Regions from separate parts of the Pectobacterium versatile genome, predicted to be linked through region 2. Evidence: predicted binding sites of a transcription regulator. Region 2 holds the regulator's gene; the other holds the start of a gene.
What was found. Region 2 encodes PhoB, which activates phosphate uptake and scavenging genes when phosphate is short. Its sites were predicted from a motif close to CTGTCATAAAACTGNCNNAT; they were not measured.
Positions count from the first base shown of each region.

Region 1: pstS (phosphate ABC transporter substrate-binding protein PstS) is a predicted target of PhoB. The motif match lies at 8,714-8,733, and genes of this name have one in related genera.

Region 1 is NZ_CP034276.1:4,954,280-4,969,736, forward strand. Features, by position in the region: gene EIP93_RS22405 (ABC transporter substrate-binding protein) at 1-432, opposite strand, end outside; gene EIP93_RS22410 (hypothetical protein) at 649-1,308, opposite strand; gene EIP93_RS22415 (VOC family protein) at 1,498-1,887, opposite strand; gene EIP93_RS22420 (benzoate/H(+) symporter BenE family transporter) at 2,053-3,237, opposite strand; gene EIP93_RS22425 (helix-turn-helix domain-containing protein) at 3,329-3,895, shown strand; gene phoU (phosphate signaling complex protein PhoU) at 3,940-4,668, opposite strand; gene pstB (phosphate ABC transporter ATP-binding protein PstB) at 4,682-5,455, opposite strand; gene pstA (phosphate ABC transporter permease PstA) at 5,542-6,429, opposite strand; gene pstC (phosphate ABC transporter permease PstC) at 6,429-7,388, opposite strand; gene pstS (phosphate ABC transporter substrate-binding protein PstS) at 7,551-8,591, opposite strand; gene EIP93_RS22455 (DUF4026 domain-containing protein) at 8,804-10,231, opposite strand; gene EIP93_RS22460 (beta-ketoacyl-ACP synthase) at 10,259-11,485, opposite strand; gene EIP93_RS22465 (3-ketoacyl-ACP reductase FabG2) at 11,485-12,216, opposite strand; gene EIP93_RS22470 (hotdog family protein) at 12,276-12,758, opposite strand; gene EIP93_RS22475 (beta-ketoacyl-[acyl-carrier-protein] synthase family protein) at 12,751-13,908, opposite strand; gene EIP93_RS22480 (DUF3261 domain-containing protein) at 13,910-14,485, opposite strand; gene EIP93_RS22485 (MMPL family transporter) at 14,482-15,457, opposite strand, start outside.
Region 2 is NZ_CP034276.1:1,300,778-1,316,234, forward strand. Features, by position in the region: gene EIP93_RS05865 (methyl-accepting chemotaxis protein) at 211-2,001, shown strand; gene rdgC (recombination-associated protein RdgC) at 2,113-3,042, opposite strand; gene mak (fructokinase) at 3,330-4,241, shown strand; gene EIP93_RS05880 (AAA family ATPase) at 4,245-7,928, opposite strand; gene sbcD (exonuclease subunit SbcD) at 7,925-9,151, opposite strand; gene phoB (phosphate response regulator transcription factor PhoB) at 9,446-10,135, shown strand; gene phoR (phosphate regulon sensor histidine kinase PhoR) at 10,163-11,485, shown strand; gene EIP93_RS05900 (PstS family phosphate ABC transporter substrate-binding protein) at 11,501-12,439, shown strand; gene EIP93_RS05905 (cobalamin-independent methionine synthase II family protein) at 12,682-13,788, shown strand; gene brnQ (branched-chain amino acid transport system II carrier protein) at 14,458-15,457, shown strand, end outside.

The sequences.
Region 1 (15,457 bases), 1.3 Mb from region 2:
CGCGCCGATGCGCAGCGTTTTGATGTCTTCCGGCGTTTTCAGCACGCCTTTACGGGCGATGAATTTTTGTCCAGTAGCGAAATAAGGAATACTAAAGTTAACCTGCTTGGCACGCTCATCGGTAATGGTGAAGTTCGCGGCGATCAGATCGACTTTCTGCGAACTTAACAAAGGAATACGGTTAGCGGGATTAGTCGCACGCAGCTCAACCTTTACGCCCAACGCCTTACCAATCGCCTCAGCGATATCCACGTCATAACCCACCAGCTTTTTGCTTTGCGGATCGACATAGCCAAACGGCGGATTACTGTCGAAGACGGCAATTTTCACCACACCCGCCTTCTGAATGTCATCTAATTTATCTGCCTGTGCAGCACCAGAAACGGAAGCCAACCCGGCCAATAAAGTCACTGTCAAAATCTGCTTTTTCATTCCCTGCCCCTTAATTATTGGTGTATTAACAGCAGGCTATCAGCAGGGTGAAAACGCGGGAAATAACATAAATAGCTATAATATAACCTTATGTTACTTCGAAATTCTGGCAGATTATCCTGATTCAGGTACAGCTAGGTAGATTGATGAAAAGCGACAGAAAATCTCCTATTCAGACTTGTTCGGAAGAGATAACGGCAGCCAGGCACATTATTACTACGGCTTAAGTGTAAGGAGCGGGAGCAGCATCTGATTGTTTTGCATCCACTCAACCGAATGTTCGCACCGATACGCAATAATTCTTTTTATCGTTGCGAAATCATCCAGCAGGTTCCGGTTGATTATAGGTTCGTGATGAGCAATGCGGTTGCGCAATTTTCTCACTGTTTCTAAATCATTATAGAGATTCTGACGCAGTTGCGCGGCACTCAGGCCCTGTGCGACGGCATGAGGGAAAGCGGTTAGTATGTGATTGTTCCATAAGCGAGTATCAAATCTTCCGGTCAGCATTTTTTGCCAGAAAACAAACTTTAGTTCAGGGATAACTTTTCCCGTCGTTGGCTGATTTCGCCGCCCACTAATCAGATCATCTTTTGGCTTATAGCCATGGATAGGGATCGGTAGGCTTCGCTCAAAACCAATGGACCAAGGCCATCTGTCCCCGTATACCGTTTCAATGACTTCAGAAATAGCATTGCGCGTGAGGACTTCGCACACATGAAGAGGAACAAAAAAAGCGGCTGAGATTTGCGCATTCCACATATAAAGCTTTAAGGCTTTTTCTGTCTGAAGCAAGCCAGTCGGTCCACCGACGACATTTTCATACGTTCCTATTCTGGCCGCAGAGAGGCTATCCTTTATGCTGTTTGACGGCATCGTCAACGATCCTTATACTGACATCACTAGCCACGGGACTTGTTAGCAGTAATGCTTCCCCCCGAGGACAACAGAAGTAGCTATGCAAAAAAGGCTCACTATATGGTGAGCCTTTTTTACTTTCATGCTAGTCCGAGTGAGCTAGCCTATACACTCTATTTACCATAGGCCTATAAAGCGCTGTCAAGGTTATTCCCACTGCCGGTTCTGGATAACAATCCTGTACCCATCATGATCATGAAAAGTCACACCATCTTTACCCCAGTAAGGATTGAACGAGCTGACTCTAGCAAATCCGGCCTCGTCCATTCTTGAACATGCCTCGTCCCATAACACCTTATCCGCGATGTACAAAACCAGTAAATCCTCATCTGATGGAGAAGGTGATACCGGATGGTGGTGGCACTGCGTAAATTCAAGGTGCCAGCCTAAATCACTACGCCCCAACATAGCTCCGCTAAAACCTTCATGGTCTGAAAATGAGCCTAATTTTTTTAGATCAAGCCCACTGCAGTACATTTCACAACTGAGTTTCAGGTTACTAGCTGGTCGCGCTATACGCAGATGGTGAAAATTCATAAAACCTCCGTTGTAATATAACCAGAAATATTTCCCAGCCCTCAGCGTTCATACGCTATGTCAGATGCTTGGTTTATCACAACGCTTCGGCAGTTAAGATAAGCAATTGAATAACGTCCCCTATTTAAGACACGTTGATCCCCTCCACCTATTTTCTTCGCGTATTCAACGCACCTTGTCAGCGTATGCTGACAGCACCAGCCAGGTCATCATCCCCCCAATCAGTCCCCAAAACGCCGCACCGATTCCCCACAACGTCAGCCCTGAGGCGGTAATTAGGAAGGTGACCACCGCAGCATCCCGCTGTTTTTCATCCAGTAAAGCGCGGTACAGGCTGCCTGAAATGGTGCTGAGCAGCGCCAAACCGGCGATAGCGTGAATCAGCGGCTGCGGTAGCGCCGTGAAAAGCTGCCCGATCGATCCGCCAAAAGCACCCGCCAGCAGATAAAATCCACCAGCAGCAACGGCAGCAAGATAGCGTTTCTTCGGATCGGGATGTACATCCGGCCCCATACAGATCGCGGCGGTAATCGCGGCGATACAGACGGAAAAACCACCGAACGGCGTCAAAACCAGCGCGATTAATGCGGTAATACTAATCAGCGGTGATATAGGAACCTGATAGCCAGCGGCTTTCAGCGTGGCAACGCCCGGCGCGTTCTGCGACGCCATCGTGACAACGAAAAATGGAATACCGACACCCAGCAGAGACGCCCATGAAAAATGCGGCGTAATAAACTCCGGTACGGCGAACACCAGCGGCGAATCAGAAACCACAATTTGTCCGCGAAATAAGGCTAGCAGCAGGCCAGCAAGCAGCGTCAGTACAATGGCAAAGCGCGGCAACAGCCGACGGCTGAGCAAATAGGTTATGCACATCGCAAAAGCCAGCCAGAAATCGTGTTGCAGGGAAAGAAAGGCATCCGCACCAAAGCGCAGCAAAATCCCCGCCAGCATCGCAGCAGAAATAGCCTGCGGAATAACATTCATCAGGCGGGCAAAGAGGCCAGTGATTCCACAGATGAAAATAAGCGCGGAGGCAAACAGGAACACGCCGATCGCCTCATTGAGCGAGGTGCCCGGCAGGCTGGTGACCAGCAGCGCCGCCCCTGGTGTTGACCAGGCCGCCAGTATCGGCGCGCGGTAATACAGCGACAGGCTAATAGACGCCAGCCCTTGGGCAATCCCCAGCATGCTTAACCAGCCGCCGATTTGCACCGCACTGGCACCCGCCGCTTCCGCTGCCTGAAAAATGATGGCGGCCGAGCTGGTGTAGCCCACCAGCACCGCAACGAAGCCAGCGATGAGGGTCGAAAAGGTGACATCTTTTAGCGCAAATGACGCAGGCATGGTATACCTTCACTCTTATCGTACGTTATAACGCACAGAAAGCGTTAACATAGCAGTGTGCGCTATAACGCACAAGCAGGAGCCAGTACTGATGTCTGATGAGCTAACCCGCCGTATTGGCAATACGTTGAAAACGTTAAGACAAGAGAAAGGCTGGAGCCTCACGCGTGCGGCAGAAGAAACGGGGGTAAGCAAAGCGATGCTGGGCCAGATCGAGCGGGGTGAATCCAGCCCGACGGTTGCCACGCTGTGGAAAATTGCGACCGGTATGAATGTCGCGTTTTCTAGCTTTATTGAACCGACGCTCGCGGATGAAGACGTGACCTATCGCTCAGGAGCGGGGTCGTCATTCAGGGAAAACGAAGCGGGAATGCACGTTGTGCCGATCTTCCCCTTCGACGAAAAGCTACGTTTTGATATGTTGGTTATTGAGCTGGCGGCGGGAGCCAGCAGCACCTCATCGGCGCATGAAAGCGGGGTGATCGAGCATATTATTGTGCTGGAGGGACAACTGGAGATTACCGTCGATGGACAGACGCATGTGTTGTCCGCTGGTGACGCCTTGCGCTTTGCCGCCGACAGGGAACACCGCTACCACAACCCTGCCGATACCACAGCGCGCTTCCACGACCTGATTCACTATCCTGATAAAAAATAACGCCCTGCAAGCAGGGCGTTATCACGATAAGCGCAAGGACTGGATCACTCTTCCGCTTTATCTTTCTGCGCCAGCAGCTTTTCCAGCGCATCGCCACCTAGGTGACGGAAATCCTGACCTTTGACGAAATAGAAGATAAATTCGCAGATGTTCTGGCAACGGTCACCGATACGCTCGATAGAACGGGCGCAGAACAACGCCGTCAGTACGCTTGGGATGGTGCGAGGATCTTCCATCATGTGGGTCATCAGTTGACGCACAATCCCTTCGTACTCTTTATCCACTTTTTTGTCTTCGCGATAAATACGAATCGCTTCATCCAGATCCATACGGGCAAACGCATCCAGCACGTCATGCAGCATCTGCACGGTGTGGCGCCCTAATGACTCCAGACTCACCAGCAGCGGCTGATGCTGATGGGAGAACTTCTCCAGCGCGGTGCGACAGATTTTATCCGCTACGTCACCGATGCGTTCCAGTTCGGAGATGGTTTTGATGATCGCCATCACCAGACGCAGATCGCTGGCGGTAGGCTGCCTTTTCGCAATAATACGCACGCAGGCTTCATCAATCGCCACTTCCATCATGTTAACTTTGGCGTCACCTTCAATCACCTGCTGAGCCAGCTCTGCATCCTGATTATGCATCGCGGTAATCGCGTCACTCAGCTGTTGCTCCACCAGCCCGCCCATGGTCAGGACCTGCGTGCGGATGTGTTCCAGTTCGGCGTTAAACTGACCGGAAATGTGTTTGTTCAGATTCAGATTATCCATGATGCTTTCCTAATCAACCGTAACGGCCGGTGATGTAATCTTCAGTCTGTTTCTGCCGTGGAGCAGTAAACAGGGTATCAGTATCGCTGAACTCAATCAGCTCACCCAAATACATAAACGCCGTATGATCTGAACAACGCGCTGCCTGCTGCATATTGTGCGTCACGATGACCACGGTGTAGTCTTTTTTCAGCTCGGAGATCAGTTCTTCAATGCGGCCAGTAGAAATCGGGTCAAGCGCAGAACAGGGTTCATCCAGCAGCAAGACATCTGGGCGAATCGCGATACCACGCGCAATACATAAACGCTGCTGTTGACCACCAGACAGGCTATAGCCACTCTGGTGCAGCTTATCTTTCGTCTCTTGCCACAGCGCGGCTTTGGTCAGCGCCCACTGAACGCGTTCATCCATATCGGCACGAGACAGCTTTTCAAACAGACGCACACCAAACGCGATGTTGTCGTAAATCGACATCGGGAACGGCGTCGGCTTCTGGAACACCATGCCGACTTTGGCGCGCAGCAGCGCGATATCTTGCTTATCCGTCAGGATGTTATTGCCATCCAGCAGAATGTCGCCTTCAGCGCGCTGCTCAGGGTAGAGCTGATACATTTTATTCAGCGTACGCAGCAGCGTGGATTTACCACAGCCGGACGGGCCGATAAACGCGGTAACCTGATTCGCGGCAATATCCAGCGTAATGTTTTTCAACGCATGGAATTTTCCGTAATAGAAATTCAGATCGCGTACCTGGATTTTGTTGGATGTCTCAGTAGCCATACTCATCAAGACTTCTCTCTTTTTCCTGGCGCTGCTTGGCAGCACCTTGAATTTATTTAATGTTTCTCAGAAAACGACTATTTCTTAGCGAATTAGTGCTTCTTGGCAGAGAAAATAACGCGCGCCAGAATATTCAGCAGCAGCACACACATCGTAATCAGCAGTACGCCCGCCCAAGCCAGCTGTTGCCACTCCACAAACGGACTCATGGCAAACTTAAATATGGTGACCGGCAGGTTAGCAATCGGATGCATCATATCCGTGCTCCAGAACTGATTCGACAGCGACGTAAACAGCAGCGGCGCGGTTTCCCCAGCAATACGCGCGATGGCCAACAATACCCCGGTGATGATGCCCGATACCGATGCCTTCAGCGTAATCGCAGAAATCATTTTCCATTTCGGCGTACCCAGCGCATAAGCCGCTTCACGCAGGCTATCTGGCACCAGTTTAAGCATGTTCTCGGTGGTACGAATCACAATCGGCACCTGCAACAGCGCCAGCGCAATCACCCCCGCCCAGCCGGAGAAGTGCTGCATTTTTGCCACCACCAGCGTGTAGACAAACAGACCCACCACAATCGACGGTGCTGACAGCAGAATGTCGTTGATGAAACGAATCACTTCGGCGATCCAGGATTTACGACCGTATTCCGCCAGATAGATACCCGCCATAATACCCAGCGGCGTCCCCAGTAGCGTCGCCCACAGGATCAGCAATCCGCTCCCGACGATGGCATTCGCCAATCCACCACCCGCCGTATTAGGCGGCGGCGTCATTTCGGTAAACAACGCCAGAGACATGCCATCCACGCCTCGGGTCACGGTCGAAAACAGGATCCAGACCAGCCAGAACAGGCCGAACACCATCGTGGACATGGATAAGAACAGCGCAATGCGGTTCTTCTGGCGACGCCAGGCCTGCATTTTACGCCGCGAACGCTCCAGAGCAGCGTCTTGCTCTATGCCTAATGTAGCCATTAGCGCGCCCCCTCATTTTTAGCCAGACGCATCACCATCAGCTTTGAACATGCCAGAACAATAAAGGTAATCACAAACAGAATCAGCCCCAGTTCCATCAGTGCCGCCGTGTGCAAGCCGGATTCAGCTTCGGCGAACTCGTTCGCCAACGCAGAGGTAATACTGTTGCCTGGCATATACAGCGACGCGCTGTCGAGCTGGTAGGTGTTACCGATGATAAAGGTCACCGCCATGGTTTCCCCCAACGCGCGCCCTAGTCCCAACATCACACCGCCGATCACGCCATTTTTGGTGTAAGGCAGCACAATGCGCCAGATGACTTCCCACGTCGTACAGCCAATGCCGTAAGCGGACTCTTTCATCATCACCGGCGTTTGCTCAAACACGTCACGCATCACCGCCGCAATGTACGGGATAATCATGATGGCCAGAATGACGCCAGCCGCCAGAATACCGATCCCGAATGCCGGGCCGGAGAACAGCGAGCCAACAATAGGAATACCGGACAGGACGTTGCCTACCGGTTGTTGGAAGTATTTGGCAAACAGCGGAGCGAAAATGAACAGCCCCCACATGCCGTAGACAATACTCGGTATGGCCGCCAGCAATTCAATTGCCACGCCAAGCGGACGCTTCAACCAGGCTGGTGCCAGTTCTGTCAGAAATAGCGCAATCCCGAAGCTAATCGGAATCGCAATAATCAGTGCAATCAGTGAGGTAACGATGGTGCCGTAAATCGGAACCAGTGCACCAAACTGCTCTGCGGGCGCATCCCACTCTTTCGTCCACAAGAAGGCAAAACCGAACTTCTCGATGCTAGGCCAGGACGCCACAATCAGGGAAACAATGATGCCACCCAATAGCAGTAGCGTGACCAGCGCCGCCAGTTTTACCAGCGCGCTGAAGAGGATATCGCCATATTTTCCCGGGGCTTTGATAGTTGGCTTGTACTCCGCCATACGTCTCTCTTCTCGTTTTAACTACATTTGATAAGCTATTGAAGGCAGAGAGGTTACTATCACCTCTCCGCCCCGATACGACGTGTTATTCCACTACGTATTTCCCAGAACCTGACAACCTCATCACGCTCTGATTATCAACACGACGTGTCGATACAATAATTAGTACAGTGCTTTACCGCTGCTGTCTTTTACCTGGGTTTTCCAGGCAGCACGGATTTGCTCAACCACTTCTTTTGGCAGTGTGGCGTAATCCAGCGCTTCAGCTTGCTCGCCGCCTTTCTTGAACGCCCAGTCGAAGAATTTCAACACTTCAGCGCCCTGCTCAGGTTTTTCCTGTTTGGTGTGAACCAGGATGAACGTGGTTGAGGTGATCGGCCATGCATCAGCGCCTTTCTGGTTAGTCAGATCCTGAGCGAAAGACTTGCTCCAGTCGATCTCTTTAGCCGCGTTGCTGAAGCTAGCGCCAGTCGGGCTAACCGCTTTGCCATCGGCAGAAATCAGTTTGGTGTAAGCCAGGTTGTTCTGCTTGGCATACGCGTATTCTACGTAACCGATAGAACCAGGCAGACGTTGTACGAACGCCGCGATACCATCGTTACCTTTACCGCCCAGACCGGTTGGCCAGTTCACGGTAGAACCTGCGCCAATCTTCTCTTTCCACTCTGGGTTCACTTTTGCCAGATAGCTGGTGAACACGAAAGACGTACCAGAGCCGTCAGCACGACGAACCACAGCAATGTCCTGATCCGGCAGCTTGGCATTCGGGTTCAGTTTAGTGATTGCTGGGTCGTTCCATTTTTTGATGTTACCCAGGTAGATATCACCCAGCGTTTTACCATCCAGCGTTAAATCGCCAGATTTGATACCAGGAACGTTCACTGCCAGCACCACGCCACCGATAACGGTTGGGAACTGGAATAAACCATCCTGTGCTAATTTGTCGTCAGCCAGAGGGGCGTCAGAAGCACCGAAATCGACCGTTTTAGCGATAATCTGTTTTACACCGCCAGAAGAACCGATGCCTTGATAGTTAACTTTATTACCGGTTTCTTTTTGATAGGAGTCAGCCCATTTGGCATAAACAGGCGCAGGGAATGTCGCACCGGCACCGGTGAGGTTAGCAGCAGCTAAAGCAGAAAATGCCGTCAGAGAAAGGGTTGCCGCAACAACACTGGCAAGAGTGGTACGCATCGGTTTCATAATCCCTCCTGTGGGATACTCAAACGTGTCGACGTAACGTCGTTATCTATCAGAGTTATCAAATCAGAGTGTAGTTCGCAGGAGGAAAAATAGGACAGTTTGGTGACAGTAAAATGTACGCAATATGACAGTTTTATGACAATGACGCAGGATGCAGGAAAATTCAGGCATCACCAGCCAGAACAGGCGTTCTGACTGGTAGAGGAGATCGGTCAGTGAGTCTGGCTATGGCTAAGCAATTTGTAAATCGTATCAGGCTTATAGCTATCGCCCTGATAATAAATCGCCCAGTCGGTTACCCACGATATATCAATAGAATACACACCGCCTTCCTGCATATCCTCAACGTAGAACGGATGATTGATTAATGTCCCCGTGACGACCGCGTCGTCGATTTTTTCGGGCACAAACCACATGTGTTCACGCTCTTCTCCCGCTTCGCCATGAGGAATGCCAAACTTCACCATAAAGCGCCATTCACTTTCGACGGGTTTAGGTGATTTTTTGAGTAGTTTAGCTAAAAAACCGGGCTTAGCCGGTTCGTCATTCACATGATAATTTTTAAACATGTTGACGAAATAACGCCAGCGCAGCTGCGCTTTACGTGACATTTCTGCCGTTTCCGCGTTCGTGCGCCAGAACATGATGGCATTCTGCTCATCAAACCCTTTAAAGAACGTTTGCAGTACCGGATTTTCCTCGTTGGTACGAAACAGCATGCAGGAAGGCTCCTGATGCACGTCATCCCGATCGGCGCGATCGCCCAGAAACACGCCTTCCGGCGTTCCTTCCAGATCGTAGTGCATCTCTTCCAGAGGCCGCAGTTGATCAATCGGTGTGGATTGATTCACATGCCGTAGCCCTTCTTCAAACGGCAACGCCACCAGATATTCATAGCCGCTGTCCGTTTGCCCGCACAGAATCGGCTCATTAAAGGTAATCTGCTGATTTTGAATAGCATTATTAACAAAGCTTCGGAATAAATCCGGGATGCCATAATACGAACTCAGCGTTTCAGGAATAACTAATTCAGCCTCCGTCAGGCCGCATCGCGCCAGACCATGCGAGTGGAACCAGAATGTCGTTGGCGGATCGTTCTCGGTGTCGTACACGGCATGAATGGTATACAGCGATTCAATTTCCGGCAGGACATCATCTTCCAACTGAAAATTCAGCCATTCACGGGTAAACACGTTACCGGCAGCGGAAATATCGATACCCAGGAGAAAATCCGGCACCACGGCGCTTAATAAGCGGAGTTGATGAACGTAATCTTCCAGCGGATTGGGGCCAAAAATACACTCAACCATCACTTCCTGCGTTGCCGCATTAGCCTGCGCCAGCAGCTCCGGCGAAATCTCATCGGTTGAATGTATCGGCGTGATGCTATTCTCGGGATCGCGTTCCGATACCTCAAGATAAAAGGTCAGCTCGCGATCGTGATGACGACAGGTATAAAAGAATCCGCCCTGTTCCTGCTCGGTATAGCTTATTTCGCCTTCGGTGAAAAATGACTGCGCCTCTAACAAGCTCTCCAACAGTGGATAGTTCATCTCTCGTGAGGAGAAAGCCACCATCGTTGAAGGCGCTTTTTCACCCTTCCCTTCAGCGATATCCAGATATTGTTGTTTGTTATTCATCATGAACCCGTTAACGTTCTCAATCCATTATTGCCAACGACGGAAAATCAGCGACGTATTGATGCCGCCAAAGGCGAAGTTATTAGACTGGATATAATCCGTCTCAATATGGCGTGGCTCACCCATGATATAATCCAGCTCGCCACAGTCTTCCGCAGGTTGCCGTAAATTAAGCGTCGGTGCAAACCACCCTTCACGCATCATTTCAATACTCATCCACGCTTCAAGCGCACCACAGGCGCCCAGCGTATGGCCGAAATAGCTTTTCAGCGACGAAATCGGTGTGGCGTTACCAAACACGGCGGCGGTAGCCTGACTCTCCGCGACATCGCCCCGATCGGTTGCGGTACCGTGTGCGCTGATATAACCCACATCGCCGGGTTGCAAACCCGCGCAGCGCAGCGATCCTTCAATGCAAATCTGCATGGTTTCACGCTGGGGTTGCGTAATATGTGCCGCATCACAGTTGGTGTAAAACCCAACCAGTTCGGCATAAATCGTCGCACCGCGTGCCAGAGCATGCTCAAGTTCTTCCAGCACTAACGTCCCCGCACCTTCCCCAATAACCAGACCGTCACGGCTGGTGTCAAAAGGAGACGGCGTCGTTTCTGGCGCATCGTTGCGTTGGCTGGTGGCGAACAGCGTATCAAACACCGCCGCTTCTGACGGACACAACTCTTCCGCACCGCCCGCCACCATAACCGTCTGATAACCATGACGAATCGCTTCCCAAGCGTAGCCAATCGCCTGACTTCCTGACGTACAGGCGCTGGATGTCGGAATCACACGGCCGCGCAGCCCGAAAAACAGGCCAGCATTCACCGCGGTGGTATGCGGCATCATCTGCACATAGGTCGTACCGGTAATATTATTGGTGTGCTTTTCTGTCAGCATGGTGGCGAATTCGCTCACCGGCCCCGTGCTGCCCGTTGAGGAGCCGTAAGCAATGCCGGTTTCTCCGTTAGTCAGCACCGGATGACCAATCAACCCAGCCTGTTCCAGCGCCAGCTCGGTTGCTCGGGTTGCCATCAGAGACACGCGCCCCATCGAACGGATGCGTTTACGCGTGTAGTGTTCTGGCAAACTGAAGTGATCAATCGGCGAGCCCAACTGCGTATTCAGGCCATCATAAACCTGCCATTCGGGCATCTTACGTATCGCATTGCGACCCGCACGCAACCCGTCCGAGACGCTTTCCCAGGATTCACCGAACGCGGTGACACCACCCATTCCCGTTACCACGACACGACGCATCACAGCATCCCTCCATTAATAGAAATGACCTGACGCGTGACATAACTCGCGATATCGGACATAAGATAACTCGCCAGCCCTGCGACTTCTTCCGCCTGCCCCATGCGTTTCATGGGAATCATCTTCATGGCTTCTTCAACGGCGACGGGCTCCATTTGAATCATGCCAGTATCAATCAAACCGGGAGCGATGCAGTTAACGGTGATTTTTCGCTTCGCCAGTTCGATAGCCAGCGCTTTCGTTGCGCCGATAATGCCCGCTTTTGCTGCACTGTAGTTGACCTGCCCCCGATTCCCCATGATCCCGGAAACAGAAGACAGCGTGATAATTCGTCCGCCTTTACGCAGGCCGATCATCGGCATCACACAGGGATGAATCACGTTATAGAAGCTATCGAGATTGGTGTGAATGACGCTATCCCACGCCTGCTCGTCGAGGGCGGGAAAAGCACCGTCACAGGTGATCCCCGCATTACTGACCACGCCATAGTAAGCACCATGCGCCTCAATATCCTGTTCGATCACGGTGCGACACGTTTCCCGATCGGCAATATCGAAGCTGACGATACGACCGGAACCGTGTTGTGCCGTAATCTGGCGTAAGGTTTCCTGCGCCCCGTTTTCATCACGGTGATAATGCACCACCACGGTAAAACCATCCGCCGCCAGACGCAGCGCAATGGCTCGACCAATCCCCTTACTAGCACCGGTCACTAACACAGAGCGCGTCATGCCTGTTTTCCCGGTTTTCATAATAGTTTTCCCGGTTGTCATCGTCGTTCTTCCGGTTGTCATAATAGCTTTCCCTGTTCTAAAAGTGCTTTTAACTCATGTTCGTCAGGCTGATAGGTGTTCAACCGGCCAGAGGCATACGTCTCCCTAGCTATCGCGATCTCACCCTCAAAGCTACCAATTTTATCGTCACGCATCAGCAGGGTAACGGTCACATCAAGCAGGGAGCCAGCAGGAAAACTATCCTGTTTACAGCGATAACCCCGCCCGCCCAGCAACATGCCGGGACGCGGCTTCTCTTCCAGACCACTGCTCTGATGCCCGTGCCAGCCAGACCAGACCCCGATCGTTTGAGCAATAATTTCGATACCAAACCAGGCTGGCAGATGTCCCTGCGCATTCAGAAATGGTGCCAAAATGCTCTCGCGGCTGACTGCCACACGGCAGTGCGCGTGTTCATCATCAACATGGATCACCTCGTCCACCAGCACCATAGGGGCTGAATGGGGCAGATAAGCTGCCGCAGCCAGATACTCACTCATGATTCGTCCCCAGGATCAGACACGTATTGTTGCCACCAAACGCAAAAGAATTAGACAGAATGACCGGGCGGGTCAGCGGAGCTGGCTCACGGAGCAAGCCGCATGATGGCAGTGAGGCATCGGGATGACTGCGTGAGAAATCTTGCGCGGGCAAAGGAAGATCCCGCGTCAGCAGCAGCCAGCAGATCGCGGCTTCACTAATCCCCGCCGCTCCCAGCGTATGGCCGGTAAGGTGTTTGGTTGAGCTACAAGGCACACTATCGCCAAAAACGGCGTGAACCACATTGGCTTCAATCTGGTCATTCAGACGCGTGGCGGTACCGTGTAAATTGATATAGCCCACATCCTCGGGCTGCAATCCCGCTTGCGACAACGCCATAGTTATCGCGCGAATTGCCCCTTCGCCTTCTGGGTGTGGTGCTGACATATGGTAAGCATCTGATGATTCTCCGACACCCAATACCGCCACGCGATCGGGCTGCGGCCCGATCAGCATAAGCGCAACGCCTTCACCGATGGTGATCCCATTACGTTCTTCGCTGAACGGCTGGCAGCGCGTTGAAGATAGCGATTCAAGGCTATCAAAGCCATTTAGCGGCATACGGCTCAGCGTATCCGCGCCGCCAACGATAGCGACATCCACCAGCCCGGCATCAATCAATCGTTTACCGCTGATCAGCGCTCTGGCGCTGGAAGAGCAAGCGGTTGATATGGTGTAAGCGGGTCCATTTAACTTCAGATAGGCAGCCAGAAATCGGGAAGGATCGCCAAGTTCCTGCTGCGCATAGTGATAAGTGGAAATATTTTCGCTGACGTAACGATCGGCCTCATCCAACCCTGAGGTGCTGGTGCCCAAAATCACCGCTACCCGGTCGGAGCCAAACTGCGCGATAGCCGCGTCAACCTGAGGCCGAATTTGCTCCAGGGCGGCGAGCAATAGCTGGTTATTACGGCTGTTATGCGCCGCCAATTCTACAGGGATAACCGGTAATTCCGCATCCACCTTCCCTGTCCAACAGGGTTTATCGTGCAGCAGCCATCCGGTATCAGGGCGCATGCCCGGCGCATGACCGCTAGCAAGGTTGTCGGCAATCTCATCCAGATTATTGCCCAGCGCATTCAGCGCCCCGACGGCGTTAATGTAAATCATGCTAACTATCCAGATGTTGAATCACGATGTGATAACCAAAGACGAATTGCTGAACGCTCATCGGCACGCGCTGGTTATTCCGCGTCATATAGCGAATTTCAGTAATTAGCGTGCCGCGATCGTCACGCAGTTGTCTCTTATCCTCGCTATCTTTCAGCGTCCACCCCGCTGGTAGCTGCGTCTGCCACACGGCGATCGGCCAGTGGCTCAGCATGATATCCGCCAGAACCTGACTGGCTGGTGGCAACTGCGGCAGGACGATGGACTGTTCAGTATGAACGCCCTGCGCATCGTAGGTGACCTTAAACAGACGAATACCGATAGAGGAAAGCCCGACCAGAGAAAGCTGCTTATCATCGGCATTCAGCATTACCAGCAGCGATTGCTGCTTACCGTCAAAGGTGCCCGTCAATAGCTGCTGTTCGTTGACCGACGGGGTAATGGCTGGTGCGGGTAGCGTGACTTTCACACCCGGTTTGAGCCACGCCTGTGGGCGGTTATCATCATGCTGTTTGCTGGCACAGCTGCTTAGCAGCAGCACACCAATAAGCAGAAGCCCACGTCGCAATAATGTCATTTTCGTTTCCCTTTTGAATCAGGCAACGCCAGAGGCGCCAGCAAGAAGGCGATAAAAATACCGCTACAAAGCACAATCCCGAAGCTGCTGATGGCCTGAGTGCTGCTGAAAACCAACATACCCAGCGTCAGCAGGGCAACGCACATCGCCAGCGTCACCGCCAGCAGCGAGGTCATCGGTGTACCGCGTGGGTTACTGAAAAACAGCGTGTAATTGATGCCGATGCCCAGCACCAGAACCAGCGCCAACAATGAGAACAGGTTCAGCGAATGACCGCTCAACGCCAGCACCGCCAGTCCGCCGCCCAGCGACAGCACCGACGGCACCACATTGACTAATCCACGGCGCAGCCCAAGACGAATCACGTAGCTCAGCGCAATCACCGCCAGCGCTGCCATCAACAACCATCCCAGCATGACGCGATAGAAACCGAACAGGGCATCGAATGTCCCTTTTCTGTCGATCCATTCCACGCCCGGCAACGTTTTGGCCATCTGTCCCAGCGCGGCGCTATCGCTCACGCCACTTACCGGAACCAGAACACCGCTTTTCCCATTAGGTAACGTCAACCACAGCAGTCGCCACCCTTCACTGATCGGGCTATCGAGCCAGCGCTCCGGTGTGACCGGCATCGGTTGCACATCCGGCATCGCCACATCAACGCCCGTGTCTTTAAGACGCTCGATAACCGCTGGTGCGGCAGACGCAATAAGCTGACTATCGCGCTGTTGCTGAGCCTGAGAAGAAAGCGGCAGTAACCGGAACTGCTTTAGCCATGCCTGTTGCTGCGCGTCACGCAGTTTAGGCGCGAGCTGTTCCAGACGCAGCAATGTCTCCTCAGCACTATCACCGTAGACGACAAACCAGGTTTGATCGGCACTCTGTCCCGTTAATGCCGTCAACTGCCGCTCTTGCTGCATCAAATCCTGCGGCAACGCCTGTAGCTGAGAGATATCATCATTGACCTCCAGC
Region 2 (15,457 bases):
TTTTATTTATTTTCTTTAATTTAGCTTTTTATGTTGAATTGCCGATTGGGAATCCATTTGATGCCTTTTTTTTTATAAGAGTGTGGTTGAACGTAGTAACTATTTTTCAGCGTTTTAAGATAAATGGCGATTGTATAATGTGATCATATTCAAGTTTTATTTTTCTCTGCCGTTATGGATAGTATAACTATTCTACGCAAAGAGTATTTTATGCTGAAAACGACTCGATCCCGCATCCTTGCGGCCTGTTCTACAATTGTTGTGCTTTCACTTGTTATCAATACCTTTCTTAACTACACCATCGCCAATAACGCGAATAAGGAATCGATCCAGAATACGCTGAATGCGGTAGCCACTAGCCATAGTATCGCGATTAGCGACTGGGTTGCTTCTAAAACGCTGATGATCTCTGCGTTGCACGACCGAGTCATAACCGATGAGGATCCGATTCCGCTGTTTAAACAGATTGCGGCATCTGGCGGACTCCTGAATGTGTACATGGGCTATGCCAATGGCACGGCCAAGTTTGCCGATTCTGGCGGTATTCCTCCCGATTACAACCCAACTGTCCGACCTTGGTATCAGCAGGCGGTGAAAGAGGGCAAACCGCTGGTCACTGCCCCCTACGTTGATGCGGTGACGAATACGCTGGTGGTGTCTTTCGTTGCTTCCGTGGTGGACGGCGGAACGGTCAGAGGCGTAGTCGGTAGCGATGTCACGATGAAAAGCGTGATTGAAAACGTAAAAGCGATTAACCCAGCCAAAGATAGTTTTGGTGTTCTTATCGAGCGTAGCGGTCTGATCATTGCTCACCCGGATGAAAAACTGACGCTGAAAAATATCACCGACATTGCCCCCGGGATTGATCTGAACGACATTCTTTCAGCAGATAGCGCCCGCGATGTGGATTTTTCTGGCGTGACAAAGCTCGTGGTGGCAAAACCGATTGCTGGCACGAACTGGTTCATGCTGGTGGCGTTGGATAAAGCTGAAGCGACAGCGGGCATGCGTTCTCTGCTGTCTACCTCTGTGATCACGCTAGTCGTTATCGCGCTGCTGGGTACGCTGGTGATTGGTTTCATCATTGCCTCAGCGCTCAAGCGTCTGCTGCAAATCCGCGATGCAATGGATGATATCAGCAGCGGTAATAACGATCTGACGCAGCGTCTGCCGGATGAAGGGCATGATGAAGTGGCGCAAATTGCCCGCTCGTTTAATATCTTTGTCGACAAAATCAGCCAGGTCATGATGCAGATTCGCGATATCAGCGCATCGCTTCAGGTCGCGGCGGATGAAATTTCGGCGGGGAATAACGATCTCTCTGCGCGTACTGAATCTGCGGCATCGAGCATTCAGCAAACCGCAGCTTCGTTGGAAGAAATCTCTGCGGCGGTGACCCAGTCGGCAGGTTCTGCGCAGCAGGTTAACGCGAAGGCGTTGCTGCTGTCGAAAGATGCCGGTACGGGCGGAAAAGTAGTGTCCGATGTCATTGTCACGATGGAAGAGATCGTGGTCGCATCTGGAAAAATCGGCGATATCATCGGTGTGATCGATGGCATTGCATTCCAGACTAACATTCTGGCGCTTAACGCCGCAGTAGAAGCCGCGCGAGCAGGTGAACAGGGCCGTGGTTTCGCCGTTGTTGCCGGTGAAGTTCGCAGTCTGGCACAGCGTAGCGCACAGGCTGCCAAAGAAATTAAAGAGCTGATTGAATCGACGGTCTCCAGCGTGACCTCTGGCTCCGTGCAGGTTCGTCAGGCCAGCGATACGATGAATGAAATTGTCGGCGGCGTCTCTACGGTGAGCTCGGTGATGTCTGAAATCACGCATGCGGCAGATGAGCAAATGCGTGGGATCAACGAGATCAACAAAGCGGTCGCGCAGTTGGATTCAATGGTGCAACAAAACGCCGCGCTGGTGCAGGAATCTGCCGCTGCGTCGGGGGCGTTGCAGTCACAGGCTGAAGAACTGAACGCTGTTGTCGGGGCATTCCGAGTTTAACGGATTTGTCACTGAGGAGGTATTGCCCGCTGCCAGAACGGTAGCGGGCAATCACCGACTGTATTAACAATCGGCAGTATTAATAATCGATGGTATTAACAATCGACAGCATTAACGTTGGGCTTCTCCGCCCAACGCTTCAATCAGATTCGCAATCAATGCCGCCAGTTCGCTGGTCATCAAAATAAAATCGGCATCAAACCGCTGAGCAAAATCTTCCCGATCGATATCGTCGTTTTGTTCCCGCAGCGTATCGGAGAACTTCAAGCGTTTTACCGAACCGTCCTCAGACAAGACCAACTGAATCCGTTCCTGCCAGTCCAGCGCCAGCTTGGTAACCAGTTTGCCTGCTTCAATGTGTACGGCGATTTCATCACAGACCAAATCCTGTTTTTTACAGCGGATAACGCCGCCGTCTTCCAGAATGGCTTTCAGCTCTGCTTCATCCTGTAGCGCAAAACCTGCTGCTGGTTCACCGGAGCGAACCCACTCGGTCAGCGTCAGCTCGATAGGGTTTTCCATCGTCAGCGGCACAACAGGTAGCGAGCCCAGCGTTTTACGCAGCAGCGCCAGCGTATCTTCCGCCTTTTTGGCGCTGGCGGCATCGACCATAATCAGGCCGTTAACCGTATCGATCCACAGCCAAACCTGACTGAAACGGCTGAACGCACGCGGCAGCAGGCTATGCAGCACTTCATCTTTCAGCGAGTCTTTTTCGGTTTTTTTCAGCTTGCGGTGCTGTTCTGCTTCCAGGCGTTCAATCTTGGCCTGAAGGGTTTGCTTGATGACCGGGGACGGCAGGATTTTTTCTTCTTTACGGACGCAGATAACGATTTGCCCATTAACGACGTGCGTTAAGGCATCGCTATGCGACCCCATCGGTGATACCCAACCCGTTTTCATCATATCCTGACTGCCGCACGGGGTGAACGCGAAAGCGCTGAGCCGTTTTTCCAGTTCATCCGCAGATAAAACGTTATCTTTGGACAGTACGCTGTCCCGGCTTAGGCGGTAAATCATTAAGTTCTTAAACCACAACATGGTGTTATCCCTGACTGGGCGCGCAGGTTTGCACGCGGGTTTGTAATGTTGCGCGCATGATAACGAATTCGAGGCGGTTATGTGGAATAAAAAACTGGGATTCAGAGGAATACCTATCACGCTTTGAATGGCAGCTGATTGGTTTCTCTGGTTATACCCGTCATACTTCAAGCTGCATGTGCGTTGGCTGCACGACTCGAATTATTTAGGGTACTTATCCATATAAGAACGTTTTCAGGTCGGTGACTAATTTACTCGGGCCTATTTACAACACGCGGGGAGACATCATGAGAATCGGTATCGATCTAGGCGGGACGAAAACGGAAGTCATTGCGCTGGATGATGAGGGGCAGGAACGTTTTCGGCAGCGTATGCCGACGCCAAGAAATGACTATCCGGAAACGCTGCGGACTATTGCCACGCTGGTGGAGATGGCGGAAAAAGCGACTGGCAGCCGTGGCAGTGTTGGCGTGGGGATCCCCGGTACGCTGTCGCCGTTTACCGGTAAGGTAAAAAATGCCAACTCCACCTGGCTCAACGGCCAGGCGCTGGATCGCGATCTCGCCACACTGCTGAATCGGCCCGTGCGGGTTGCCAATGACGCGAACTGTTTCGCGGTTTCAGAAGCGGTTGACGGTGCAGGGGCAGGGAAGCAGACCGTCTTCGCGGTCATCATCGGAACCGGCTGCGGGTCGGGCATTGCGCTGAACGGTCAGGTTCACGTCGGCGGCAACGGTATTGCGGGCGAGTGGGGACATAACCCGCTGCCTTGGATGGATGACGATGAGCTGCGCTATCGGCAGACGGTTCCCTGCTACTGCGGCAAATCCGGCTGTATTGAATCTTTTATTTCCGGTACGGGGTTTGCGCAGGATTACCAGCGCCTGAGCGGCCAGCCGCATAAGGGCGAGGCCATCATTGCCTTAGCGGAGCAGGACGATCCCATCGCAGAACTGGCGTTACAGCGCTATGAACATCGTCTGGCGAAATCGCTGGCGCATGTGATTAACTTGCTCGACCCTGATGTCGTGGTACTGGGGGGCGGAATGAGCAACGTTTCTCGCCTTTATCAGACCGTGCCGGAAAAGATTAAACAGTGGATCTTCGGCGGTGAGTGCGAAACGCCCGTGCGTCAGGCTATACACGGCGACTCCAGCGGGGTACGCGGAGCCGCCTGGCTCTGGCCGAAGACGGAATAATGGCTAAACGGCGTACTGCGGCGCCAGCCGGCTGACGCCTAATCCGTTAACCTTCTGCACTTTGATCTGTACCGGAATACGCTCTTTCATCGCTTCAACATGGCTAATGACGCCGATGGTTTTGCCGGAGGCGTTCAGGTTATCGAGCGCGTCCAGCGCGATATCCAGCGTCTCGGCATCCAGCGTGCCGAAGCCTTCATCCAGAAACAGCGAGTCGATACTGGCTTTATGGCTGACCAGATCGGATAGCGCCAGCGCCAGCGACAAACTTACTAAGAAGCTCTCGCCGCCGGACAGCGTACGCGTATCACGCTCAGCGTCCGCTTGCCAGGTATCCATCACCAGCAGCTCCAGTTCGTCGCCGGGTTTCCGTTTCAGCATATAGCGCCCGTGCAGACGGGAAAGCTGGAGATTGGCGAGATAAACCAGATGATCCAGCGTTAGCCCCTGAGCAAACTTACGGAATTTATGCCCGCTTTGTGAGCCGATGAGCGTATTAAGACAGCTCCAGTCGTCATACATTTGCTGACTTTGGGCGATCTCATTGAGCAAATCCTGCTGGTTCTGGCGATGTTGTCGATCGTCAGCTAACTGATGCTGGAACTCTCCCTGCTGCCGCAGGTTGGTTTTCAGCGTTTCATCCAGTGCTGCCAACTGCTGCTGTACCGCTTCTTGTGTGGCATCTTCCGTCAGTGAGGCGGGGCGCTTTTGTTGATGGGCAAGCAGATCCCGCTCAGCCTGCTGGTGAAGTGCCGCCGCCTGCTGCAAGCTTTGGTACAGCTTTTCCTTCCATGCCTGCAACGTCTGACGTTCCTGCTCATCAAGCAGCGCATTGAGGAACGTCGTTTCATCAGCGAACGTGCTTTGCTGTAAAGCCTGACTAAAGCGGTCGGCCGCATTCTCATGCTGGCGGGTGCTCTGCTCATACTGCTGTTGCGTGCTCGCTAGCTCCCCCGTCAGGCGGCTCAACGTCGTTTCGGTTTGCTGCCGAGCTGACTGGGCTAGGCGGAGCGCATCGTCATACTGTTGGCTGGTTTGCTGTAGTTGTTCGCGCACAGCCGCGATTTGCCTGTCGCCGAAAAGTGCCAGTCGTTCCTGTTGACTTGTGTTGAGGAGCGCGAGGTGTTGTTCCAACTGCTGTTGCTGCGCCTGTAGTTGCTGCTTTGCCTCAGTCACGCTGCGATTCAGATGCTGAAGATCGCTTTCCAGTGTGGCTAACAGCGGAACTAAGCGAGATTGCTCCTGCTCTTTGGCTTTCCAGTCTTGCCATTCGCTCTCGCGCTGACCTAGCCAGTCATTCTGTGCGTCGGCTTCAGGTAGAACAAGGCTTAAGGTTGCCAGCGTCTGCGTGATTTCCTGAGTGTGCTGCGTGATCTGCTGGTGCACGTTTTGCAGCGACTGCTCGGTCTCTTTCTGCGTAACGTTTAGCGAAGTTTGTTGCTGGGTGTTGAGCGCGATTTTCTGGTCGAGTTCCCGCTGCAATGCCTCTGTGGCAGTCAGTAAATCCTTACTTTCCTGCCACTGTTTTTGCAATTGCTCGCGTGCGGTAATCTGCTGTCGAATATCCTGTTCTTCGGCTTCATTTTGCGTAAGCCAGGCTGCGATCTCATCCGGTTGTTCCAGCGTGTAGTTAACTTGTAAGCGCTCACTGACATCTTGCCACTGTTGCAGCAAGGCGTGATGTTCGCTATCGAGCTGAGCGATCTCCTGTTGTAACTGTTCCCGCTGTTGCTCTAGCGAGGCCAACTGTGCCGTCGTATTCGCCAGCGCCGTCGTTAACCGATTCACTTCCTGCTGTAGCGCTGTCAGGCGGCTTTGGGTTTCAGACGGTTGCAGCGCCTGATAGCGTTCGATGGCTGGATGCTCGGTTGAACCACATAGCGGGCATGCTTCTCCGGCCTGTAGCCGCTGGCGTTCGGCTTCCAGCTTAACGATATGCTCTTCCTGACGGAGCAGCGTTTCCAGATCGACAAGATGCTGGCTTCGCTGCTCATACTCAGATTGTTGCTGTTTCTTTAAGATTTCTGACTGGCTGATATGCCCTTGTACTTCACCCTGTTTGGTGAGGTACTGCTGCTTGCGGACATGCAGACGCTGGAACTGGTCGCTGATTGTCGCGAGCCGTTGGCGTTCAGCGCGCTGGTCAATGCGTTGATTAAACTGCTGTTGCAGGGCGGAAAGCGGCTGGTGCGCTTCCTGCTGTTGCCGTGTCTCATCGTGTTGCATGAACTGCTGACGAGCTGCATCAACGACCGCTTGTTGTTCACGCTGTTGTGCCGCCAGCGCCACAGCCTCTTGCTGTAGAACTGCCGACTGTGCGGTGTGCTGCGTCTGTTTTTTCTCCAGCTTATCTTGCTCGTCCTGAAGCTGGCGCAGTTGGCGAAACTGAGTGCGCCACTGAGGAAGTTGTTCTCCCCACTGCTGATGATGCGCGTGTTGCTGGCGGTAAGACTGGATCTGTTCAAGCTGCTGTTTAGCCTGCTGCTGTTCCGCCGCTGTCTGCGTTTGTTTGCTTTCATCCGCGTGCAGACGAGCCTGCGTTTTTGCCAGTTCGTCCTGTTGCTGCGTTTTTTGCTGCACCAGCGTGGTAATGCGATGGTCAAGTGGCACAACCTGTTCGTTGATCACCTGCTCTTGTTGCTGCCGTACCCGTTTGTGCTCACTAACATCCTGCTCTGCTTTTTCTTCCTGCTGGCGTAGCGCGGTTAGCGTCACCTGCTCGGCGGCCTGTTTCTCGGTCAGTTGTTCAATACGCTGTGCCAGCGTAAGAGATTCCTGTCGATAGCGCTCTCGTTCCTGATGTAGCGGCCTCAGTTTTTCTGCCGGTTCGCTGTGAGTTAACCTGTCAAGCTGCGGTTTAGCCTGCTGAATGGCGGATTCGGCGCTCGCATGCTGCGCCTGCGTGCTGGTTAACTGCGTGTGCTGCTGCGTCAGTTGCTCAAACCAGCGCAGCGTAGTCAGCGCTTGCTCACGTTCGACGTTGCCCCGTTGCTCCTGCTGGATCAGCGCGGCAAGCTGTTCTTCCACCTGCTGACGTTGCTCATCGGTCAGCAGTTGAATGCCTGATGCGCGCGCCTGTAGCGTGTTCAGTGCGACGTTTGCCTGCTTGTGTTTGTCATAGACGCGTTCGGAAATCAGGCCGTAAATGTCCGTGCCGGTCAGCTCTTCCAGCAGTTCCGCTCTGTCGTCTGCCTTGGCGTTGAGGAAGGCGGCAAACTGCCCCTGCGACAGCATCATGGATCGCGTGAAACGGCCGAAATCCAACCCTGTGAGCTGTGTGATCATCTCTTTCTTATCATTGAGCTTTTCACACAGAATTTTGCCGTCTTCAATGAGCGCGAGTTCAGCCTTGGGGGACTGTAGGTTGCCGTCTGGCGCATTTCTTGCCCGACGCTGGCTCCAGAAGGCGCGATATCCGACGCCTTTAACTTCAAACTCGACCTCGGCAAGACACTCAGCGGTATTACGCGTCATCAGGTCATTCTGGCTGGCGGAAAGCAGGCCAAGCCGTGGCGTTTCGTGATACAGCGCCAGACAGATGGCATCCAGCAGCGTGGTTTTTCCCGCGCCGGTCGGGCCGGTAATGGCAAATAAGCCATTGCTGGAAAACGGCTCCTGCGTGAAGTCGATTTTCCATTCGCCTTTCAGCGCGTTGAGATTCTTTAAGCGCAGACTGAGGATTTTCATTGGGCAGGCTCGCTATTTTCCAGTTCATCAATAACCTGATTAAACAGCGTGCGAACACGCTGTTGGCGACCGTCTTCCATGTCTGTCTCCGTTGCCAGACGACGTTCAAAAACGTCATGCACGCTTAATTCGTTTAGCGTTTCCTTGTCCTGCCGGGTAATCGCCTGCAGACGCTGTTCACGCGTGCGGCGCAGTAGCAACACCTCAACGGGCAGGTGCTCGGTCATCGCCTGAATGCGTTTTTGCATGTCGCTCAGATAATCCTGCGTGTTGATCTCGATATCCAACCACACGGGTTTCTCGCCCTGATAGTTCTGGAAGGTGGCCAGCTGTTGTTCAATATCACTCAGGCTACCTTTAATCAGCTGCATCGGCTGAGTCATGGGAATCGGCAGTGTTTCTACTTGTGCTGGCGTGTCTGGTGCAAAACTCACCAGACAAACGGACTTCTCGCTGTTGAGTTCATCAAAACTCAGCGGAATGGGTGAACCGCTGTAGCGAATGTGCTCGCTTTGCGTCACGCGCTGCGGGCGGTGAATATGGCCGAGCGCGATATAATCCGCAGGAGGAAAAGCCTGAGCCGGGAAGGCATCGAGCGTACCAATATAGATATCGCGCACGGATTCTGAGGCGGTCGCGCCAATTGTCGTCAGGTGTCCGGTTGCAATAATCGGCAGCGGCAGGCCTAGTTCGTCACGTTTTTGGCAAGCCAGTTGGTAACACTGCTGGTAGTGCGCGGTAATCGCTTCCTGAAGCGCCAGCTGTTTTTCATCCCCGGATTGTCCGGCTTTGCTGGTTAAGACATCACGCGGACGTAAAAACGGAATCGCGCAGAGCAGAGCGCCGGGCTGCCGCTGACGGTTTTCCAGCAGGAGCACTTGCTGGGCGGGATCGTCGCTGGCGCAGGCAATCACTTGCGTGTTCAGGCAGGCCAGCAGCTCGCGGGATTCGTTTAGCATCGCGACAGAATCGTGGTTGCCGCCGAGAATAACGAGCTGGCAGCCCGTGCGCTGTAGTTCTACCACGAAGCTATAATACATTTCCCGCGCGTAGCTGGGGGGCGAGCCGTTATCAAAAATATCGCCTGCGACTATAATAGCATCGACCTGATGTTGTTCCACCTGAGCGATAAGCCAGTGCAGAAAAGCCTGATGTTCAGCAGCGCGGCTTTTGGTATAAAAATATTGCCCTAAATGCCAATCGGCGGTGTGGATAATGCGCATCGTGTTCTCTCGATATTCATGCCGCGTGGCGGTGGATGACGTTGTCATTATTTATTATGTGAAAGGGTGTGTCGTCGCCATGGTGCTTTGTCATCGTAATGCCATGATTATATATAGCAGGGACGGTGGCTGTCGCGGTGGAATCAGGAGTTTGGAAAGCGGCTCGAAAAATCGGATGTACGCGCTGTAACAATCGTGCAGAGCGGTCCGTGCGTTTTTCATAAATCTGTCATAAAACTGACGCATAATGCCTCCGCCTGCTAACAGCGACGATGATTAACGACAGGATTAACAATGGCAAAACGCATATTAGTCGTGGAAGATGAAGCACCAATTCGTGAAATGGTCTGCTTTGTACTGGAACAAAATGGTTATCAACCCGTTGAAGCTGAAGACTATGACAGCGCGGTGACGCAACTGTCGGAGCCATTCCCGGAACTGGTGTTATTGGACTGGATGCTGCCAGGCGGGTCAGGCCTGCAATTCATTAAGCATATGAAGCGCGAGGCGCTGACGCGTGATATCCCGGTGATGATGTTGACCGCGCGTGGCGAAGAAGAAGACCGCGTGCGCGGGCTTGAAGTGGGGGCGGATGATTACATTACCAAACCGTTTTCACCCAAAGAATTGGTGGCGCGTATCAAAGCCGTGATGCGCCGAATTTCACCGATGGCGGTGGAAGAAGTGATTGAAATGCGTGGCCTGAGCCTCGACCCTTCCTCTCACCGCGTGACGACCGAAGAGCACGCGTTGGACATGGGGCCGACGGAATTTAAACTGCTGCATTTCTTTATGACGCATCCTGAACGTGTTTATAGCCGGGAACAGTTGCTGAATCACGTTTGGGGCACTAACGTTTATGTTGAAGATCGTACTGTCGACGTCCATATTCGTCGCCTGCGTAAAGCGCTGGAAACCAGCGGACATGACAAAATGGTGCAAACCGTTCGGGGAACGGGCTACCGTTTTTCAACGCGTTACTGAGGTGATCGTAACCGGAGAAATATTAACGTGCTAGAACGTTTATCCTGGAAAAGGCTGGCATTGGAGCTGGCTTTTTTTTGTTTGCCCGCTTTACTGCTGGGGCTGATTTTTGGCTATCTGCCCTGGTTTCTGCTGGTCGCGGTATTAGGCCTACTGTGCTGGAATTTTTATAACCAGCTAAAACTCTCTTATTGGCTGTGGGTTGACCGCAGCATGACGCCACCGCCCGGCCGCTGGAGCTGGGAACCGCTGTTCTACGGGCTCTATCAGATGCAGTTGCGTAACCGACGTCGACGCCGTGAGCTGGCGCTCCTGATCAAACGGTTTCGCAGCGGTGCCGAATCCTTGCCTGATGCCGTGGTGATCACTACCGAAGAAGGAACGATCTTCTGGTGTAATCATCTGGCGCAGCACCTGCTGAGTTTCCGCTGGCCGGAGGATAACGGTCAGAATATCCTCAACTTATTACGCTATCCCGAATTCACGAATTACATGAAAGGACAGGATTTTAGCCGTCCTCTCACGCTACAGTTGAATAATTCTCACCATGTTGAATTCCGCGTCATGCCCTATTCCGAAGGGCAGCTACTGATGGTGGTGCGTGATATTACGCAAATGCACCAGCTTGAAGGCGCCAGACGTAACTTTTTTGCCAACGTGAGCCATGAACTGCGTACGCCGCTGACGGTGTTGCAGGGCTATCTGGAAATGATGCAGGAAGAAACGCTGGATGCGGCCCTGCGAGGGAAGGCGCTGAACACCATGCAGGAGCAGACCCGGCGCATGGATGGGCTGGTCAAACAGTTGCTGACCTTGTCCCGTATTGAGGCGGCGACGGCAATTGATCTGAATGAAAAAGTCGATATTCCATTGATGCTGCGGGTATTGCAGCGTGAAGCGCAGACGCTGAGTCAGGGGCGACATGAGATCGTTTTTCGTGTGAACGAAAGCCTCCGCGTGTTTGGTAATGAAGAACAGCTGCGCAGTGCGGTATCCAATCTGGTGTATAACGCGGTCAACCATACGCCAGCGGGAACGCGTATCGAAGTCTGCTGGCAGAAGATCCCACAGGGCGCACAATTTCAGGTCAGCGATAACGGGCCGGGGATTGCGGCCGAGCACTTGCCGCGCCTGACGGAACGTTTTTATCGGGTGGATAAGGCGCGTTCACGACAGACGGGTGGCAGCGGACTGGGGCTGGCGATTGTTAAGCATGCGCTTAGCCATCATGATTCCCGTCTGGAGATCATGAGTGAGGATGGGCTGGGCTCACGTTTTGTCTTTACGTTGCCGAATCGGTTGATTGTCCCTGCCTCTCTGGCTGAAAATACAGTGAAACCTTCAGCCTGACGGAAAACGCTATCCATGACATCCGCCACTCGTATTGCGGGCGCTTTTTTACTGCTGCTCAGCGCGTTGTGCTACGCGCAACCTCGCCAGATGTTGGCAGGTAACCTCTCCAGCGCGGGCTCGGATACGCTGGCTAACCTGATGGCCTTTTGGGCGGCGGATTTCAGCCAGCATTACCCGAACGTGAATTTACAGATTCAGGCCGCCGGTTCGTCCTCTGCGCCGACGTCTCTGGCATCGGGAGCCGCGCAGCTTGGACCGATGAGCAGAGCGATGAAGGCCAGCGAAATTGAGGCGTTCGTCCAGCATTATGGTTACCCGCCGCTGGCGGTGCCGGTGGCAATGGATGCGCTGGTCGTGCTGGTCAATCAGGATAACCCACTGCCTGGGCTGAACTTATCGCAGCTGGACGCAATCTTTTCGATTACGCAGCGCTGCGGTAACCACCAGCCGATCAAACAGTGGGGCGATCTTGGCCTGCATGGCAGTTGGGAAAAACGCACGCTACTGCGCTATGGGCGAAACTCTGCGTCGGGAACCTATGGGTTCTTTAAGCAAAAGGCGCTATGCCGTGGCGATTTCCTTCCTCAGGTTAATGAATTGCCAGGTTCGGCGTCCGTTGTGCAGGCCGTTGCGGCGTCAACCGATGCCATCGGCTATGCCAGCGTGGGTTTTCGTACCAGCGGCGTGAGAATGCTGCCGTTAGCCGCACAAGGCTCCGACTACATTTACCCCTCGACTGAGAATATCCGTAGCGGTTTGTATCCCTACACCCGTTATCTCTATATCTATGTGAACAAAGCGCCCAGCCAACCGCTGGAAGCGCTGACGGCGGCATTTTTAGCGCGTGTGCTGTCTGAAACGGGGCAAGCGCTGGTGAATCAGGATGGCTATTTGCCACTGCCGGAAGAAACGCGTCGTCAGGCGAGCCAGCTGATTGGCCTGCCGGAATAATTCCTCTTTCCATCAAGAGTTGGCGACATTTTCACGTCACGTGAACTTTCTTCATGTTACGTGAAAATTCTTCCATTGCCCTGTGATTCGCCACGTGACAGGATAGTTTTAAATTTAGACGTCCAGATGGCTAAATAAAATTAAATGTAATTATCCCTCTGGGCAAATATTTCATATTGAAACTATCTGTCAGTACGCTTCTTTCCTGAAGAGCAGTACTGGCAACATGTCAGGAGCGACATATGGCGAACACCTTATCCCCTTTCCGTGCCGATACCGTCGGCAGTTTCTTGCGTCCGGCAGCGATTAAGGAAGCACGTCTTCAGCATCAGGCAGGCGAGATTGATGATGCTGCGCTGCGTAGCATTGAAGATCGCGAGATTCTGCGGGTGGTAGAAAAGCAGCGTGAAGCGGGCTTGCAGGTTGTGACGGATGGTGAACTGCGCCGTGCCTGGTGGCACTTCGACTTCTTTGCCGATTTGCACGGCGTGGAGCGCTACGAAGCCGATCATGGTATTCAATTCAACGGTATTCAGACCAAATCCCATGCGATTCGCGTTGTGGACAAAGTCGGTTTTAATCCTCAGCACCCGATGCTCGATCATTTCCGCTACCTGAACAGCATTTCTGGCGATGCCGTCGCGAAAATGACGATTCCAAGTCCTAGCGTGATGCATTTCCGTGGCGGGCGGAAAGCGATTGATGCGACGGTTTATCCCGATCTGGCTGACTATTTCGACGATTTGGCACAAACCTGGCGCGATGCGATCCACGCATTTTATGATGCAGGTTGCCGCTTCCTGCAACTGGATGACACCGTGTGGGCCTACCTGTGCTCTGACGATCAAAAACGCCAGATTCGTGAACGTGGTGAAGATCCAGCACAACTGGCGCGGACCTATGCTGACGTGCTGAACAAAGCGCTGGCTGATAAACCTGCGGATCTGGTGATCGGTTTACACGTTTGTCGCGGTAATTTCCGTTCGACCTGGATTTCTGAAGGCGGGTACGAGCCTGTGGCAGAAATTCTGTTCGGTGAAGTGAATGTTGATGCGTTCTTCCTGGAATATGATACCGAGAGAGCGGGTGGGTTTGAGCCGCTGCGTTTTGTGAAGCCAGGCCATCAGCAGGTGGTGCTGGGGCTGATCACCACGAAGAACGGTGAACTGGAAGAGGCTGAGGTGGTACAGGCACGTATCGCGGAAGCGGCAAAATATGTCAATCTCAACCAAATTTGCCTGAGCCCGCAGTGTGGCTTTGCTTCAACGGAGGAGGGCAACAGCCTGACGGAAGAGCAGCAGTGGAATAAGCTGAAACTTGTCGTGGATATCGCCAATCGCGTGTGGTGATACCGATGAGATAGCGCTATCTCTGCCACAGATATACAGAGGCTGGATCACACGATCCGGCCTTTTTTGTGGCTGTTATCCAGCTTTCCGTTCGCGACGATTTTGTGAAATATGTTTTTTTTATGATCGAACAACGCATTTTATGCCGGTTTTTGTCAGTTTTATTGCAATGAAATATCGATAAATGCGCAAATCATGTGTTATGCAAATCAGGATAAACCAATTTATATTCTTATTTTTTGGCATAGTTAGGCCAGATACTCTGGTTTTTTGATCTCCACTTGTCTTTTTACGCTATAAACGTTTTACTTAGCACCCAATATGGCTGTGCAAAAAATAACTCCTCTATACTCGTCATATTTCAAGTTGCATGTGCGTTGGCCGCGTTCAGCCACCCGAATCACTTACCTGAGTAAGCTCATCGGGATTGCTTCGCTTGCCGCGTTATTTGGCCTTGTGGCCTCACCCCTTTGGGGTCAGCGCAAGCGCTGTTCAAAACGTTAACGTTTTGTCCTGAAACTCGAATTATTTAGAGTATATGACCGCCATCTTTCGCGTCGTCAGAGCGTTGGCTCATTCTTCGGGTTACCCGTTTGCGAATGGTTTCTGGCGGCGATAAACGGCACCGTTTTCTTTTTATCGATTTGATACAGGCAACACGACATAACTATGAGTCATCGTTTAACTTCCAAAGATATCGTGGCATTAGGTTTTATGACCTTTGCTTTGTTCGTGGGGGCAGGAAATATTATTTTCCCGCCAATGGTGGGATTGCAGGCGGGAGAGCACGTTTGGACCGCAGCACTCGGCTTTCTGCTGACGGCGGTGGGTCTACCAGTGTTGACCGTGATCGCCCTTGCCCGGGTTGGCGGTGGCGTTGACGCGCTGAGCTCGCCGATTGGTAAAAAGGCCGGTGTGGTTCTGGCGACCGTGTGCTATCTGGCTGTTGGGCCACTGTTCGCAACGCCGCGCACGGCAACCGTGTCGTTTGAAGTCGGTCTGGCGCCTTTAGTCGGCAACGGAGCCTCTCCGCTGCTGATTTATAGCCTGATTTATTTTGCCATTGTGATCGCGATTTCCCTGTATCCCGGCAAACTGCTGGATACGGTCGGCCACGTGCTGGCACCGTTAAAGATTATTGCTCTGGCGGTACTGGGTATTGCGGCGGTGCTGTGGCCTGCCGGTTCACCTATCCCGGCGACAGAAACGTATGAGCAACTGCCGTTCTCTAATGGTTTCGTCAACGGCTATCTGACGATGGATACGCTGGGCGCAATGGTCTTTGGTATCGTGATCGTTAATGCGGCGCGCTCGCGTGGGGTGACCAGCTCCGTGCTGCTGACGCGTTATACCGTATGGGCTGGGTTAATTGCGGGCATCGGTCTTACACTGGTCTATCTGAGCCTGTTCCAGCTCGGTTCTGTCAGTGGTGAACTGGTGCCGCAGGCGCAAAACGGTGCTGAAATTCTCCATGCCTATGTGCAACACACGTTCGGCAACATGGGAAGCAGCTTCCTGGCGTTGTTAATCTTCATCGCGTGTCTGGTAACGGCGGTGGGGCTAACCTGTGCCTGTGCTGAGTTCTTTGCACAATACCTGCCGTTGTCTTACCGCACGCTGGTGTTTGTGCTGGGAACGTTCTCGATGGTGGTGTCTAATCTGGGCCTGA